DNA from 3 places in the Oceanobacillus sp. GQ8 genome. Region 3 is predicted to be linked to each of the others. Evidence: riboswitches for the same ligand, from Rfam matches in the RefSeq annotation. Region 3 holds a riboswitch; each other region holds the start of a gene.
The links. Region 3 has a riboswitch for S-adenosylmethionine ahead of AC6CHS_RS04825 (LLM class flavin-dependent oxidoreductase). Riboswitches for the same ligand answer to the same signal wherever they lie in the genome.
Positions count from the first base shown of each region.

Region 1: linked by a shared signal. The riboswitch ahead of AC6CHS_RS12620 (methionine ABC transporter ATP-binding protein) and the one ahead of AC6CHS_RS04825 (LLM class flavin-dependent oxidoreductase) in region 3 are both predicted to bind S-adenosylmethionine.
Region 2: linked by a shared signal. The riboswitch ahead of AC6CHS_RS09295 (SDR family NAD(P)-dependent oxidoreductase) and the one ahead of AC6CHS_RS04825 (LLM class flavin-dependent oxidoreductase) in region 3 are both predicted to bind S-adenosylmethionine.

Region 1 is NZ_JCAXEV010000004.1:44,681-50,074, forward strand. Features, by position in the region: gene AC6CHS_RS12610 (MetQ/NlpA family ABC transporter substrate-binding protein) at 1-632, opposite strand, end outside; gene AC6CHS_RS12615 (methionine ABC transporter permease) at 654-1,316, opposite strand; gene AC6CHS_RS12620 (methionine ABC transporter ATP-binding protein) at 1,306-2,319, opposite strand; SAM riboswitch class I at 2,407-2,510, opposite strand; gene AC6CHS_RS12625 (pyridoxal phosphate-dependent aminotransferase) at 2,562-3,746, opposite strand; gene AC6CHS_RS12630 (carbon-nitrogen family hydrolase) at 3,948-4,736, shown strand; gene AC6CHS_RS12635 (hypothetical protein) at 4,756-5,394, opposite strand, start outside.
Region 2 is NZ_JCAXEV010000003.1:60,622-66,015, reverse strand. Features, by position in the region: gene AC6CHS_RS09305 (DUF6220 domain-containing protein) at 1-210, opposite strand, end outside; gene AC6CHS_RS09300 (AraC family transcriptional regulator) at 440-1,303, shown strand; SAM riboswitch class I at 1,492-1,593, shown strand; gene AC6CHS_RS09295 (SDR family NAD(P)-dependent oxidoreductase) at 1,701-2,465, shown strand; gene AC6CHS_RS09290 (Na+/H+ antiporter NhaC family protein) at 2,518-3,840, shown strand; gene AC6CHS_RS09285 (S-ribosylhomocysteine lyase) at 3,908-4,378, shown strand.
Region 3 is NZ_JCAXEV010000001.1:915,278-920,671, forward strand. Features, by position in the region: gene AC6CHS_RS04805 (sodium/glutamate symporter) at 1-74, opposite strand, end outside; gene AC6CHS_RS04810 (manganese catalase) at 193-1,053, opposite strand; gene AC6CHS_RS04815 (hypothetical protein) at 1,143-1,301, opposite strand; gene AC6CHS_RS04820 (ATP-grasp domain-containing protein) at 1,405-2,355, opposite strand; gene AC6CHS_RS04825 (LLM class flavin-dependent oxidoreductase) at 2,367-3,422, opposite strand; SAM riboswitch class I at 3,505-3,612, opposite strand; gene dacB (D-alanyl-D-alanine carboxypeptidase/D-alanyl-D-alanine endopeptidase) at 3,697-5,169, opposite strand; gene AC6CHS_RS04835 (YndJ family protein) at 5,378-5,394, opposite strand, start outside.

The DNA.
Region 1 (5,394 bases), on a different contig from region 3:
GCAAGGGCAAAGTTTCCTGGAACTGCAGCAGCATCCTCACTATCCACTAGACGTGGCAGTTGTCCTGCTTCCACTTCAACGAATTCAAGATTCTTTGGATTCTCCACAATGTCCTTAATAGAAGCTTTTAATGGGTCTACTTCTTCGCTTATAGTGATTAACCCCTGATCTTGCAACATTAATAATGTTCTAGAAAGATTGGTAGGATCATTTGCAATAGCAATAGTACTTCCCTCAGCAATTTCATCCGTAGTTGCAAAAGTATTAGAATATAAGCCCATTGGCGCTGTAGGAACAGCAATCACAGACGATAGGTCCATATCGTTTTCTTCTGCAAAGGCTTCTAAATAGATCGTATGCTGAAATAAGTTCGCATCAATGTCTCCTCTTGATAAAGCATTGTTTGGCTGTACATAATCGGTAAACTCTTGGTTCTCTACTTCATAGCCCTTTTCTTCTAATAATGGCGCAAGAGCTTTTGTTACCATATCACTGTATGGCCCCACAGTAGCCCCAAATTTAATCGACTTAGACTCACCCTCATTATCCCCTGCTCCAGATTCATCATCCCCACACGCTGCAAGTAAAAGAATACATAATAATGCCGTAATTGATATAAGTGCCTTTTTCATTGTTGTGCCTCCATCATGTTTTTATTTTTTATTTACAGTCTTGGCAATAAAATCACCAAGATATTGAATAAGCTGTACCAACACAATTAATACAATAACTGTTGTAATCATTACCGTGTCGTCATACCGGTAATAGCCATAGCGAATGGCTAAATCACCAATCCCGCCACCGCCAATGGTTCCAGCCATGGCAGAATATCCTATCAAACTAATTGCGGTGATCGTCAACCCACTGATAAGTCCAGGCTTTGTTTCAGGGAGAATAATATCCTTGATAATTAACCATGGAGATGCCCCTACGGCAATAGCAGCTTCGATCACCCCTTTATCAATTTCTCTTGCAGCAGATTCTACAATCCGAGCGTAAAAAGGAATGGCCGCAACCGATAGAGAAACAGAAGCTGCAAGTGGACCAGTAATACGTCCGACGATGATATCTGTAACAGGGAATAGAAAGACAAGCAAAATAATAAATGGTACAGAACGAACTAAATTCACAATGATACCAATTATTCCTTTTGCAATCCGGCTTTCCCAGAATAGTCCTTTGTCTGTTACATACAGCAATATACCGATAGGGAGCCCAAGAATCAAGGCGACGAGTAAGCCTATACCCACCATCAACAAGGTTTCAAAGAAAGCCGTGTTCAACTCAGGAAGGATCTCTATTATTCTATCGAGCATGCTGGATCACCTCCACTTGCTTTAACCGCTCTTCTAAATAATGCTTAGCAGAAGCCACCTCGTCCGTTTCTCCTAACAGTTCCATAATGAAAATGCCTAAAGGCGTCTCTTTTATGTACTCCACCTTGCCGTGAAGGATATTGCCACTGACCTGAAACTTTTGCAGCATATCTGACACTACGGCGTCACTCGCTAAGTTACCGCGAAACTGTAATTGGAGAATGGTACCTTTGCAGGCTTCAAGCAACTTTGCTGGTAAATCAAAGTTCAAAATGGTATCAATGAACTGCTTTGTCAGTTCCTCCTGTGGGTTTGCAAAAATGTTATAAGATGGTCCTTGCTCAATAATTCTTCCATCCTGCATAACAGCACATGTATCACAAATCTCCTTCACTACTTCCATTTCATGGGTTATTAAAACGATGGTGATCCCAAGCTCTTGGTTAATTTTCTTTAATAACTGCAAAATGGATTTTGTTGTGCTCGGATCCAATGCTGAGGTTGCTTCATCGCATAGTAAGACCTTAGGATTGTTTGCAAGGGCTCGCGCAATACTAACACGCTGCTTCTGTCCACCACTTAGTTGTGCAGGGTAATGATTTATTTTATCTGTTAAGCCAACTAATTCAAGCAGCTCCTCTACCCGCTTCTTCCTTTGTGATGGAGCTACTCCAGCCGCCTTTAAGGCAAATGCGATATTATCGAATACGGTTTTAGCTGAGGCTAGATAGAAGCCTTGAAAGATCATGCCGATTGACTGTCGTGCTTCTCGTAACTTCTTTGGGGAAAGCTCTAATAAATTAACACCGTCCACTATTATTTTTCCTGAAGTTGGCCGTTCTAGTATATTCATACAGCGAATTAGGCTACTTTTTCCTGCACCACTATATCCTACAATGCCGTATATTTCTCCCTTAGGTACTTCCAGTGAAACATTATCCACACCAACGACTTGGCCGGACTTTGTTTCATAGACCTTACTTACCTTTTCTACCTTAATCATAACGTTCACTCCAATTCCGCCTGTAAATCCAATCCATCAAAAAACCCCCTTTCATCATGAAAGAGGGTGTCGATTACAAGTATCTCACACTTATCTTTCAGAATGAATCATTCTGAAGGAAGTAGCACCACTCCAAATGGAAGGTTGCTGTGACATCTACGGGCCTTTCCCTCCGTCACTCTAGATAAGAAATATTCATATTGTTAGCATAATGATTATCATAGTCTCTGAATTCCGCTTTGTCAATAGCTAGTTTTAAATATTCCTAGCTTCCCAATTCGAGCTGCGGCTTCAGCAAGTCGATCTTCATCAGCTAGCAATCCAGCTCGCACAAAGCCCTCTCCCGCTTCACCAAAGCCGTTACCTGGTGCTACGACAACATGTGCTTTTTCCAAAAGGAGGTCAGCAAATTCCTCTGATGTATATCCTTCTGGGACAGGAAGCCATGCAAAGAATGTACCGCGTGGCGCTTGAACGTTCCACCCAATTTCCTGCAATTTTTCTACAAACACATTGCGTCTACTCTCATATGTAGCTACTAATTCATCTACAGCCGTTTGATCACCAAGTAAAGCCTTTTCTGCTGCTTGTTGCACAGCGCCAAACAAGCTAACGTATAAGTGATCCTGAATTAGATTAAGGCTTTTTATCACGGAAGTATTTCCAACAGCAAAACCAACACGCCAACCAGCCATATTATACGTTTTAGACAAGGTATACATTTCTACCCCAATATCCTTTGCTCCAGCTGATTGCATAAAACTTTGCGGTTTCTTTCCATCAAAGCCAATAGCCCCATATGCAAAGTCATGTACTACACAGATTTCATTCTGTTTTGCTAATTCAATTGTTTCATCAAAAAATTCCTTGTTTGCAACACCGGCAGTCGGATTGTTTGGATAGTTTAAAAATAGTAACTTTGCTGCTTCAAGGTCAGCTTGATTTAGTTGTTGATAATTTGGTAGAAAATTATTTTTTTCTAACAATGGCATAAAAACTGGATTTGCATTAGCCATGGCAATTCCGGACATGTAATCTGGATAGCCAGGGTCAGGTAATAATGCTGTGTCTCCTGCATTTAACAGGCATTGGCTAATTTCAACCAGTCCTGTTTTGGCACCAAAAAGAATCGCTACCTCTGATTCTGTATCAATATCCACATCGTATTCCCGCTTGTAAAAGGTTGCCACCGCTTCTTTAAGAAAAGCATGACCTGTAAACGGAGAATATTTATGATAGACAGGATTATCCGCTGCTGTCTTTAATTCTTCTACTATATGGTTTGGCGTTGGCAAATCAGGATTCCCCTGGCCAAGATTAATAACATCATGTCCCTCGCTGCTTAATGCTTGTACCTTTTTTACCAATTTGGCAAAAAACTGCTCTGGCAGGCGTTTCAAGGTATCTGATACTGGAAAGCTTTGCACGGTTTTCTCACCTCTAATAATTCTAAAATTCTAATTATCTATGTTAGCCAAATTTACACCGTTTGTAAAGCTACACTTACCAAAGGAACAGGTTAATTGACAGGAAAATGAGGCGATGGGATAATAAGCACCAATAACATCGTGCATTTATATTACGATCAGGCTGGTAGCTTACCCTTGCTTTATAAAGGAGTTGGTTTTATGACATTATCTGTTGCCTTGTTGCAGATAGACATTACATTTGGAGACCCGGTAGCAAATGAAGAAAAGGTAGAAAGCAAGTTTGCAAGTTTTAAAAATAAGAAAGTAGATGTGGTGGTTTTACCCGAGCTTTGGACAACTGGCTATGATCTCACCCGTTTAGAGGAGGTTGCCGACTCTAATGGAGAACGTTCCCTCTCCTTCCTTTCTAGACTTGCCCAGAAATATGACGTGCATCTTGTAGCAGGGTCTGTTGCCAAGCGCACAGAACGTGGCGTAACCAATTCCATGTTCGTTATCAATTCAAATGGTGAACTCGTAAAGGAATATGCAAAAGCGCATCTATTTAGATTGATGGATGAGGAAAAGTATTTGGTTGAAGGTAGTGAGGATGGTATTTTCGAATTGGCCGGAATAAAATCTGCAGGTGTTATTTGCTATGATATTCGTTTTCCAGAATGGATCCGAACACATATGCTTGATAATACGAAGGTTTTATATGTTGTTGCGGAGTGGCCTGCAAAACGAATAGACCATTGGAAAGCCTTGCTAATCAGTAGAGCTATTGAGAATCAATGCTATGTTGTAGCCTGCAACCGAGTTGGTGCTGATCCTAACAATCAATTTGGTGGTCATTCTATGGTTATTGGGCCTTGGGGAGAAATCCTGGAAGAAGCTGCCGACGAAGAAACCATCCTATACAGTGAATTGGATGTAGAGCAAGTAGATGATGTTCGACAGCGTATTCCGATTTTTTCTGATCGTCGGCCGGATATCTACAGATATTAAGATAAGAACGCCTTTCAAATTAGAAAGGCGTTCTTTTTCGTACTAAAACCAAAAAAATTGCAGTTAATATAGATACATAACCAAGTATGTAGATAAAAGTGAAAAACAGCTGGCCATTCGCTGTTATAGTATCCTGGGAGAGCACCTCCATTATTGCAAAAGAAGGAGGGAAAATCCATGTAACATAAGAAAGTCCACTTGGAAGACTGTCTACCACGCCACCTTTAACAAGTGAGGTTACTAAAATCAACACAAGTAACAGCCAAGTGCTGAGTATCCTTCTGCTCCATATTTTTGTGAAATAAAGCGACACGGCGACGCTGAGGAAAGAAATAAGGAAATGTGCAGTAATTGCTACCATTACGTCCCACATTGTAATAGACCTATGGAAAGCACCAATCAAAATTGGATATAGAACAGCTATTATGATAAGACAGCTATTCATAATCATAACGCCAATTAATTTGCTAATAAATACAGTAATAAAGCTCTTTGCATGTACAGCTGTAATATGGAGCTGGGTTGCATCCTCTCTATTGACCAGGGTTATCGTGAACCAGGCCGCGACAAAATACAGGACTGCACATGAAACAGCATAGCTACTGAAAACCGGGTTAGGAACGTATGTATATGCAACAAATGTCCACAAGCAAAATAA
Region 2 (5,394 bases), on a different contig from region 3:
CTTTGGAACGGCACCTAGGAATGCAAAAATAAGCATTAAGATTGGTATCATAAACCCAAACTGATGAACGAACTCCACATGATTCTGCCAGTTAACTGGGTTCACGAAAGTAGCCATGCCGCCCCAGAATAGTTGAATGAAAATACAAATTACAAAGATTATTGCTAAACCAAAATAAGTGAAACGTCCAATATGATTTTTAGTGCTCATTTGTTTCAATTTGTGACCTCCTTTGTTTTGCTATATGTGTATCTTAAGGTGCAATTCTTGATTTCCTCTTAGGGAATTCTTAAATTTTTCTTAAATAAAAAGACAGCCACTTTATATGGCTGCAGCAGATCCATGCTTTCCAAGTTTAAAAACCGATATTTATTACATTAAACAAGTCGAGTATTTAAAATATTACTTTGCTATCATTTAGACAGAAAGGAGGGATAACGTGTTAAAGGAACTAAACCAAGTCATTGAATATATTGAAGAACGGTTAACAGAAGATCTGTCGCTTGAAACTATTTCTGAATATGCCGGGGTTTCCGATTATCACTTTCGGAAAATATTTTTTTACCTATCCGGAATGACACTAAATGAGTATATAAAAAACAGAAGGCTTTCCGAAGCAAATAAGGATTTGTTACGAGGAGAAAAAGTAACAGATGTTGCTTTCAAATATGGATATCAGTCAGTGGACGGCTTTACGAGAGCATTTAAAAAGTGGAATGGTTTTCTACCCTCAGAAGTAATGAAAAGAGGAGTAAGCAAAACGTTTCCGAAGTTCACATTTGTCATAACAGTACAAGGAGGAACTACAATGGAATTTAGAATAGAAGATAAGCCAACATTTAATTTAGTTGGTGTAAGTAAACGTGTGCCGATGCAATTTGAAGGGGTTAATAACGCGATTGTGGAGCTTGCGAAGAGCATTACGGACGAACAAAAAGAGGAGATGCATTCCCTGCAAAATTTAGAACCCTATGAAATCGTGAATGCTTCCTATGATGCGGACGCTCAATTTTTAAAAGAGGAAGGCGATTTAACGCACTTGATCGGTGTATTAACAACGGAAGATAACGTCAGTGATCAATTAGATAAAGTAACTGTTGATGCCTGTACGTGGGCGATTTTCCCTAATGAAGGACCGTTCCCATCAACACTGCAAGAGACCATGGCAAAGACCTATTCAGAATGGCTCCCCTCTTCCGATTATGAAGTGATCCCTGCTCCTAGCTTTTCGTTTACTAAAATGGATGAACAGAAAGCGGATTACGCGTATAGTGAAGTATGGATCCCTGTGAGGAAAAGATAAACGCGAGGACTAATAATGAATAAAGAGCAACGCTGACAAATGGGCGTTGCTCTTTTTTTAAAAAACCAAGACCTCCTAAATACTACAAAGCGAAACATCATCTCTCTATTTATTAATTATCAAAAAAATCGCTTGACGGTTATTTCATTTTCCTGTATCTTTAATCTACAAATTACATATTGCGATTTTTCTTATCCAGAGAGGTGGAGGGACTGGCCCTACGATACCTCGGCAGCAGCTCTTTAAGAGTAATGTGCCAATTCCAGAAGCGTAACGCTTGAAGATAAGAAGAGTATTTTAACGTTGACGTTTTAAAGTCTCTTCTTTGCTATAGAAGAGGCTTTTTTGTTTGCATTAATAAAGTACAGCAGGCCAACAAGAAAGGAGTGCGTTTTCTATGTATACGATGGATTTGACCGATAAAGTGGCTATTGTCACTGGCGGTGCCAATGGAATTGGTAAAGCGATTGTGGATGCATTTTTAGATTGCGGTGCAAAGGTTGCTGTTGTGGATATGGCTGAAACCCACGATGAAACAACAGCTAATACGTTTCATGTGCAGGCCGATGTCTCCAATCCACAGCACGTAACCAAGGTGGTTGAATCGGTTATTGCCCATTTCGGCAGAGTTGACATTTTAGTCAATAATGCGGGAATTTCCACTATGGACTATTTTGTAGATATAAAAGAGCAAGATTGGGATAAAACAATCGATGTGAATGCAAAAGGAGTGTACCTTTGCATGCAAGCTGTTGCGAAACAACTACAAAGTCAAGGCCACGGTGGAAAAATTATTAACATCGCCTCACAAGCTGGAAAAAACGGCTATCAATTAATGGGTAGCTATGTTGCTTCAAAACACGCGGTACTAGGGATGACAAAAGTGGCTGCACTAGAACTAGCCAAAGACAATATTAATGTCAATGCCGTTTGCCCAGGTATTGTAGAAACAACGATGAAACAATCAGAAAGAGTGATTGGTGGAAACTTACGCGGTCTTCAGGCTGAAGATATTAAACAAGAAGATGATTCACAAGTTCCATTAGGAAGAACTGCTGTACCAGCTGACATCGCGAATGTCGTTGTTTTTCTTGCGTCAACGTACTCAGACTACATGACTGGCCAAGGAATTAATGTTACGGGTGGGATGACAATGAACTAATCTTTTGTTACATGCTTACCCACTAAAAACCAAATCGAAGGAGGATATTTTGATGGCTAATGCGAAAAAAGGAAATGCATTTGCACTACTTCCGTTGCTTATCTTTGTATTACTATTTATTGGCACTGGCGTTATTTCTGGAGACTTCTCCAATATGCCATTAAACGTTGCGATTATTATTGCATCGGCTTTTGCTCTTGCCATGAACAGAAAAGAAAAATTATCTAGCAAAATTGATATATTTACGAAAGGGGCAGGACATCCCAATATTATCTTAATGGCTGTTATTTTTGTAATGGCTGGGGCATTCGCTCAAACAGCTAGGGACATGGGTGCTGTAGATTCCACCGTAAACTTGGGATTATCCGTTATTCCTCCTAATCTATTAATGGTTGGACTCTTTATTGTAGGTTGCTTCATCTCTGTTTCAATGGGCACATCCATGGGTACAGTGGCTGCGCTAGCACCAATTGGAATTGGAATCGCGGAACAAACAGGCATACCAATGGCGCTTGCGATGGGAACCGTCATAGGTGGTGCAATGTTTGGTGATAATCTATCGATGATTTCCGATACAACCATTGCAGCTGTCCGGACCCAGAAAACAAAAATGAGTGATAAATTTAAAACCAACTTTTTCATTGTCCTACCTGGAGCAATCGTAACAGCTATTCTTTTATGGATCGTTACCGCTGGAGCTAGAATTGATACCATTGGCGATTATTCGTATGATTTAGTGAAGGTTTTACCTTATATAGCGGTACTAATTGCTGCGTTAGCTGGTGTTAATGTGTTAGTCGTATTAATAGGCGGAATCGTGTTTGCTGGGATCATTGGCTTAGTCGACGGTTCCTATACATTGAGTGGATTTGTGCAAGCTGTTTCACAGGGAATCCTGAACATGGAGGATATCGCCATCGTTGCCTTATTAATTGGTGGTATGATTGGAATTATCCAACATAACGGCGGGATTCAGTGGTTATTAAACTTTGTAACGAGTAGAATTAAAACGAAAAAAGGTGCGGAGCTTGGAATTGCAGGTTTAGTAAGTGCAACCGACATCGCAACTGCCAACAACACCATTTCTATTATTGTGACAGGTCCTTTAGCAAAAAATATTTCCGATGAATACGATATCGACCCTAGAAAAACAGCAAGTATTCTCGATATTTTTGCTGGCGGTTGGCAAGGTATCGTTCCATACGGTGGGCAAATGCTTGCCGCTGCAGGATTAGCAGCTATTTCACCAATTAGCATCTTGCCATATTCCTTCTACCCGATTGCAATCCTTCTATGTGGGATTGTTGCCATTCTAATTGGCTTCCCTAGATATAAGGAAAAGAAAGCCGCTAATGGTGATAAAAAAACAGCTTAACGAAACTTCTAGTCTAGCAAAAAGCATACAAATCCAGGAAAAAATAAAAAATCAGGGGTGGAATAACATGGTTAAAAAAATGAACGTAGAAAGCTTTAATCTTGATCACACAAAGGTGAGAGCACCTTATATTCGTCTAGCAGGAACGACTACTGGGGCAAACGGTGACGTTGTTCACAAGTACGATCTTCGCCTAAAACAACCAAATCAGGAGTATATGGAAATGCCTGCGCTCCATTCACTTGAACATCTAATGGCTGAGAATATCCGCAACCATCACAGTAGTGTCATTGATTTAGGCCCAATGGGATGTCAAACAGGCTTTTACTTATCGGTTATAAATCATGATAACTACGACGAAGTATTAGATGCTGTGGAAGCAACGTTAAAAGATATTCTAGAAGCAACAGAAGTTCCAGCATGTAATGAAGTACAATGTGGTTGGGCAGCAAGTCATAGTCTAGAAGGTGCAAAAGCATTAGCACAAGAGTTTCTCGCTAAACGATCAGAATGGGCATTCGTATTTGGTGAAAAATAAGGATGGAAAAGGTGAACAGTAATTGGGCTGTTCACCTTTTTATTATTGTATCTGGGGATATATCATACTTAATTAAAGGCACTTTGGTACTAGACTAGGAAAATACTAACCACCAAAATTAGGAGTCAGTAAAACGTTCATTTAATGAAACGAGTGAATGCGTAGTATCGTTGTACTGTGCAACAATTACTTTTTTTGTTTTGTCGTCTTCTTATTACATATATGTTAAAACAAGGCTCCATACATCATATAGATTCATATCTGTATCGGATGAAAATTGAAAAGAAAGTGGTTAAAGTGATCTATATCACGGATATTTGTTGACTACTCTCAATAGAAATACTTCTATAATAATAAATATATTTCCCTTTTTAATACCCGTTTAATGGCTTCCTATTAGATGTTGAATGTACACATTAATGAGAGTGTAAATACCTTTCAGGTGTAATAGTCTTCAGAACCAAAAAATGTTCAAGCTCCCATCAAATTACTTCTAACTTTAGATTATTTTCTGTCCAAACATTTTCGATTAGGTTCCATCTTCCTTCAATTTCATCAAACAAATTTGCTTGTTATTCATTTTCATGCAACATACAGAAGCTATCAGTTAATGTAATAACTAATGTTTCCCCTGAACAGACTTTTCATAAAATAGTGTTCCATGGTCACCATTTGAATTATTACGAAAGGCACCTATTACATTATTAAACCCAACATTTTCAGTAGCTCGCAGCAATTGTTCCAGTGAGATTTTCTGCTATTTGTTCAGTTCTCGTGTATTAATAAACCTACAAGACGCACTGGTTATCTGCCTTTTGCCATTCCCTATATGCTCTACGTATTCATTTTTTGCCGAATATTCAACATGCCTACAGTTGTAGGTGTCCCAAAAACGAAAATACCGCATTGGATTTCTCCTTATCCTTAGAATTTAAATATTTTAATAATAATAACTCATCCTATGGTAATAATAAGAACTACTAAATTTGTTTTCCATTGATTACAACTGTGGTAGC
Region 3 (5,394 bases):
ATCCGGATCCATTTACCAACGAGCAGAAAGAATGCAAGATATAATAATGTAAAACCAATTTGGCCTGGTGTCATGAATACTACCCCTTTATTTTGCTTAGTTAATGGTTTCTTCCCGCCTTAAAATTATCTCAAACACAGCACAAAACATAAAAAAACTCTCTGCCATATACAGAGAGTTTTTAATACAGTTCTATTTTGTATTAGGGTCTGGCAGGTCATCTGACTTGCGCATTGCCCATGCTGGTGTATTAAAAATATAAGGAGGAGCGGGTGGGAGGTGTGGCGCTGGAGCAAATGCAACAGGTCTATCAACATAATTAAATGTACCACAGCCATCCATACTTGGGCCATGTGCCCATCTACCTTCAGCACTTGCATCTCCTTGGGAAAAATTAAATAATGTATAGGCAACCTGCTGTACCTCTAGTTCTCGAGGGAAAGTACTCGGGACGACTATGTTTTCTTTTTCTTCAAGCTCTTTAATTGCAGCATACCACTGATTTTGGTGTGCCGTATCTCGTGCTATAAGCCAAGATAATGTATTTCTAACGCCACTATCATTCGTCATCTCATATAAGCGAGCAACCTGAAGTCTTCCCATTGACTCTGCCATTAAATTAGCTCGGAAATCTGCAATTAAGTTACCACTTGCTCCAATATAACTAGCTGTCCAGCGATTACCCACACTATCTACAGGCATTGCCCCTAAACCTGAAACAATGGCATGCTGTGGATTAGAACCGCCCAATATAGCAGCTACAACTGGATCATCCACAGCATCATCTAATTCTAGATCTGGAGCGTTATCCAGTAGACGCGCAATTAACGTGGCTAGCATTTCCACATGGGCAATTTCCTCTGTTCCGATATCCATTAATAGATCCTTGTATTTCCCATTTCCTCTTACGTTCCACCCTTGGAATAAGTATTGCATCATAACCGATATTTCACCGTATTGGCCGCCTAGAACTTCTTGTAACTTCTTAGCAAAAACAGGATCTGGACGATCAGGCTTGGCATGATACTGTAAATCCTTTACGTGATAAAACAATCCACTCACATCCTTTTTAGTTTGACAATAGGCGAATATCCGCCCCTTTTAGATGGTATGCAGATAGCTAGGCCATTGTTCCACAAAATTTACGCAGGAGTAGGAGTGTTCGTTAATATGTTTGTAGTCAATTCATAAGGGAAAGAGGGCGATTTATCTGCTATGATTGCTATCTTATCGGCCTTAAGTTTGGCTCTATCTACCATGATTGCTGTCTTATCGCACTCGAGCTTGGCTCTATCTGCCATGATTGCGGATTTATTGGTCGTGGCCACTCCCTGTTCAAAGAATAAAGCTAAAAATTAAAATACTCCCACCTTTTTGGGTAAAAGTGGGAGTGTCTAACTTGAATTAAGATAGGATGGTAGGATAGTGGGAGTTAAGTTTTTCCCCTAAATACTTCGCTACCTCCAGCATGCCATAGGTGCCATATTCGGTTTCGGCTTCAGAATTATAATTTGTATTTGTATTAATGTCATACGTATAAATGTTACCGCCCTCATCTTCAATAAATTCAATCCCAGCAATTTGGATATCATTCCCTTTAAGCACTTGTTTATATTTTTCTAATATTGGGTGGTCAAAGCCTTTCCTAACTTGGAATTTCGCAGGGGCTTCTTGTTCTTCAGCAGGACAGAATAAATCCTCAATAGTACATGCATCTGCCGGGCAAAGTTCAAATCCTTCTGATGTATCTACTCTTACTGCATAAACAAATTCCCCGCCGACAAACTCACACCTCGTAATATAGGATTCTGGTGACTGAATATATTCCTGTATTAAGGTGACACCATCGACAGGCTCTTCGAAATCCCCACCTTCTACATATTCCTGCAAGGCTTTAACTGAATGAAACAATTGGACACCAAGTCCCTTCCCTGCTCGATTATGTTTTGTAATAAAAGGTTTCCCTGCAAAGCTTTCGGCTACTTCAATCAATTCTTCTTTCCCAACAGCAGCCGTTGTCTTTGGTGTACGGACTCCGTATTTTTCCAGTTCCAAATATTGCTTCACCTTGCTGAGCTCTAGATCAAGCGCCCTGCTCCCATTCACGACCGTTCTGCCGTGATGTTCAAGCCAGGATAACACGGCACTTGTCAGCTCTGGAGAAAAACGGTTCCCCCTTGTGTGGGATGATGCACTCATTCGATTATAAAAAACCCCCTCTGGCGGGACGGCAGTCAAATCAACCTTCCCGCTCGTTAGAAGCCAATCCTCATAAGGAATCGCTAATTCATCCAATCGCTTAAATAAATGTGTCGTCCATTCTTCATTTTCATGAATGATATATAATTTCGTCATGCTGACATCTCCTATCCATTATTTAGTAATGCTTTTTTCAATTCATCGACCTTTGGCATAACATTTTTGGCGAAGTTTTCTAGCTCCTCCAATTGCGGAGAGCATTGAAGCAATAATAGATCCACTCCAGCCTCTTCATATGCTATAATTTGCTCGGCTATTTGTTTCGGTGTTCCCACAAGATTTGGACGTAGGCCCCTGTTCGATACGGAATAATCCTGCAGTTTCACCTGCTGTTCTAGTTGTGACATTGTCGTAAAGTCCTGAAAACCAGCGTACCCATCGGATTCTTTTACGGTTGTAATTCTTTCTAGCTCTTGTAGTGCCTCTTCCTCTGTTTCACGGCAAATAACATAGGCAGCCATACCAAACGACTGTAACGGCTCCTTCCCTGCATGCCTTCTCCGTTCTTTCATATCGTTTATTTTTTGTCTCGCTTCCTCTACTGTATGGCCATGCATAACATAGGCATCACAATAGGTGGAAATAACCTCTTTTCCTTTGTCACTTTCACCGCCAGCATACAACACCGGGTTTGGTCGTTGTACAGGTTTTGGTGAAAGCTTTGTATTTTCAATTTGATAAAATTTTCCGTTGTAGGAGAATGACTCTTCCGTCCACAAACCTTTTAATACCTCAAGAAACTCTTCTGTTCGCTCATAACGGGCATCATGCTCAGTAAATTCTGCTCCATATTGCTTCGCTTCCTCTGCCCACCAGCCGGATACGACATTTAATGTGAAACGTCCATTGCTAATATGATCAATGTTGGCCGCCATTTTGGCTGTAACAGCGGGATTGTGAAAGACAGGACGAACGGCCGTCATAATCTCTATTTTTTCGGTTACAGCAGCTAGCGCTGCAGCAGTTGACCATGCTTCAATTGAATCTTCTTTTGTCCCTTTAATATCGTTTAAATAGAGTTCAGCAATTAACGTCGTGTCATAGCCCCATTTTTCTGCTGACTGAATAGCTTGCTTTGCATAATCAAAAGTAGGTGGCATTTTCTCATCTTCTACATTACGTAGCCAACCTCCAAAAATCGGTAACCAAAATCCATATCTCATCTTCCCCACTCCTATTCTCCAAATTGAAAACAAAAAAACTCTTTCCCGAAGAAAAGAGTTTGAATTCAAATAGAACTTCCTCCTCTTATCTTCCAAGCAATTGCTTGGTGGAATTGGCACAGTATCTGACTAAACAGACCTGTTGCCGAGGCTTCAAAGGGCCATATCCCTCCACCTCTCTGGATAAGAAACATCCTTATTTAGTTGATACTTTCTAGATTAGAACAAAATGTTAGAACTGTCAATAAATTAAATTATCCTAGTAAAAGCGAGGCTAAGGTCTTTCCGCTAAAATACGAACAAGCCTATCTTCCACGTCTTTGGCAGCTTCTTCATCAAGCACATTATTAATCATAATAGAAAAAATATAATTCTCTCCTGACAGGGTCTGTAAATAACCAGATAGTGTAGTTACTCCAAAGATTGTTCCTGTTTTAGCTTCAACCTGGACGTCTCCCAAGCGATTCCTTAGTGTTCCACCAACCATCTTGCCTGTCTCTCCTGCTACTGGGAGTGCCTTCTTGAAGGCAGGAAACCATGGCTTATCCTGTACGATAAAAAGTAGTTTACTAAGTTCATTAGCTGGAATGAGATTGACATGGGAAATACCCGAACCATCTCTAATCAATAACGTACTTCGATTTAACCCAAGCTTTTCTAGCTCCTCCTGCATAACCTCAAGGCCTTTTTCCCAGCTTCCTTCCTTTTGTACATACTTTCCCATTTCCTTTATGAGCACTTCCCCGTGCACATTGTTGCTCAGCTTCATAAACGGTACAAGCAATTCTTTTAATGGTATAGAACTGTGTTGAAAAAGCAAGGAACTTTCTTTAGGCGCTTTGCCAACCATCACTTCTCCCGACCATGTGATCCCTTTTGCTTGAAGTGCATCCTGAAAAAGGGCCATTGCATAGCTTGTCGGATCCCATACGGCCATATATTCTTTCACCGTTTCTGCCCCAGCTGGAACGGTGCCCGTAAGCATGATTTCGTTTGACCCATGTTCTCGCTCCACCGTTAGCTCCTCTTCCACATGACTTGGACTTGTATCAGCTCGATTATGTATTGTTACATAGTTTGTGTTAGGTGACACAGTTATGATAGGCTTCTCCCCTGGCTCTGCACCTGGTGTTATCTGAAGCGTAACACTTCCCGCATCATAGTCCTCGTCAGGTGAGGCAGTCAGCGCCGAGATTTGCGCTCCGTAATGAAATGATTCGTCACTCCAAATTAAGTCAGGGGAAAGGCGTACGTTATCATACCAAGTATCATCTCCAATAAGATCTCCCTTAATATGCGTCACTCCCAGTTCTTGAAGCTGCTCTGCAAAACGGGTAAAATCTTCTGGTGTCAAGGTCGGATCCCCTTTTCCGACAAGATATAGGTTTCCTTCTAGCTTGGCTCCTTTTTTAGCTCCATCTGTTTTTATTTCGGTAGAAAAGGTGTAGTCTTCTCCAAGAACCTCTATGGCTGCAGCTGCAGTTAAAAGTTTCATATTGGATGCTGGACGAAGCCTTGTATCTCCATGGGTTTCATATAGAAGCTCGCCAGATTTTGCATCCCGCACACTCATTCCAACTAAAGCACCATTCAACATTAGTTCTGTTTCTATTTCGTTATCCAAACGCTGTTTCATTGTCCCCCGCTCCTCTATCGCATGTACTCTCTTTTCTTCGGGCACTGAAGCAGCTAAGCAAAAGATGAGCAAGAGCATCCATACACGGCTGACATTTCTTTTTAACGTCATGTAAGCACCTCTTACATTTTATTGATCAGGCCCTATTTAGTATTTCCACAAAATAAGAAGGAAATCCTTGTTATTAGAAAAACTCGCATTCGCTCGTCTATTAACGAATGCGTACGTTTTTCTTATACTTGGTACTTCAAAATTTTAACTACGTCGTGATTGCTTTCTAGCTAAAATTTTATAATTTCCTAACGTACAAATAAAATGTTTATCCTTTATCCTTAT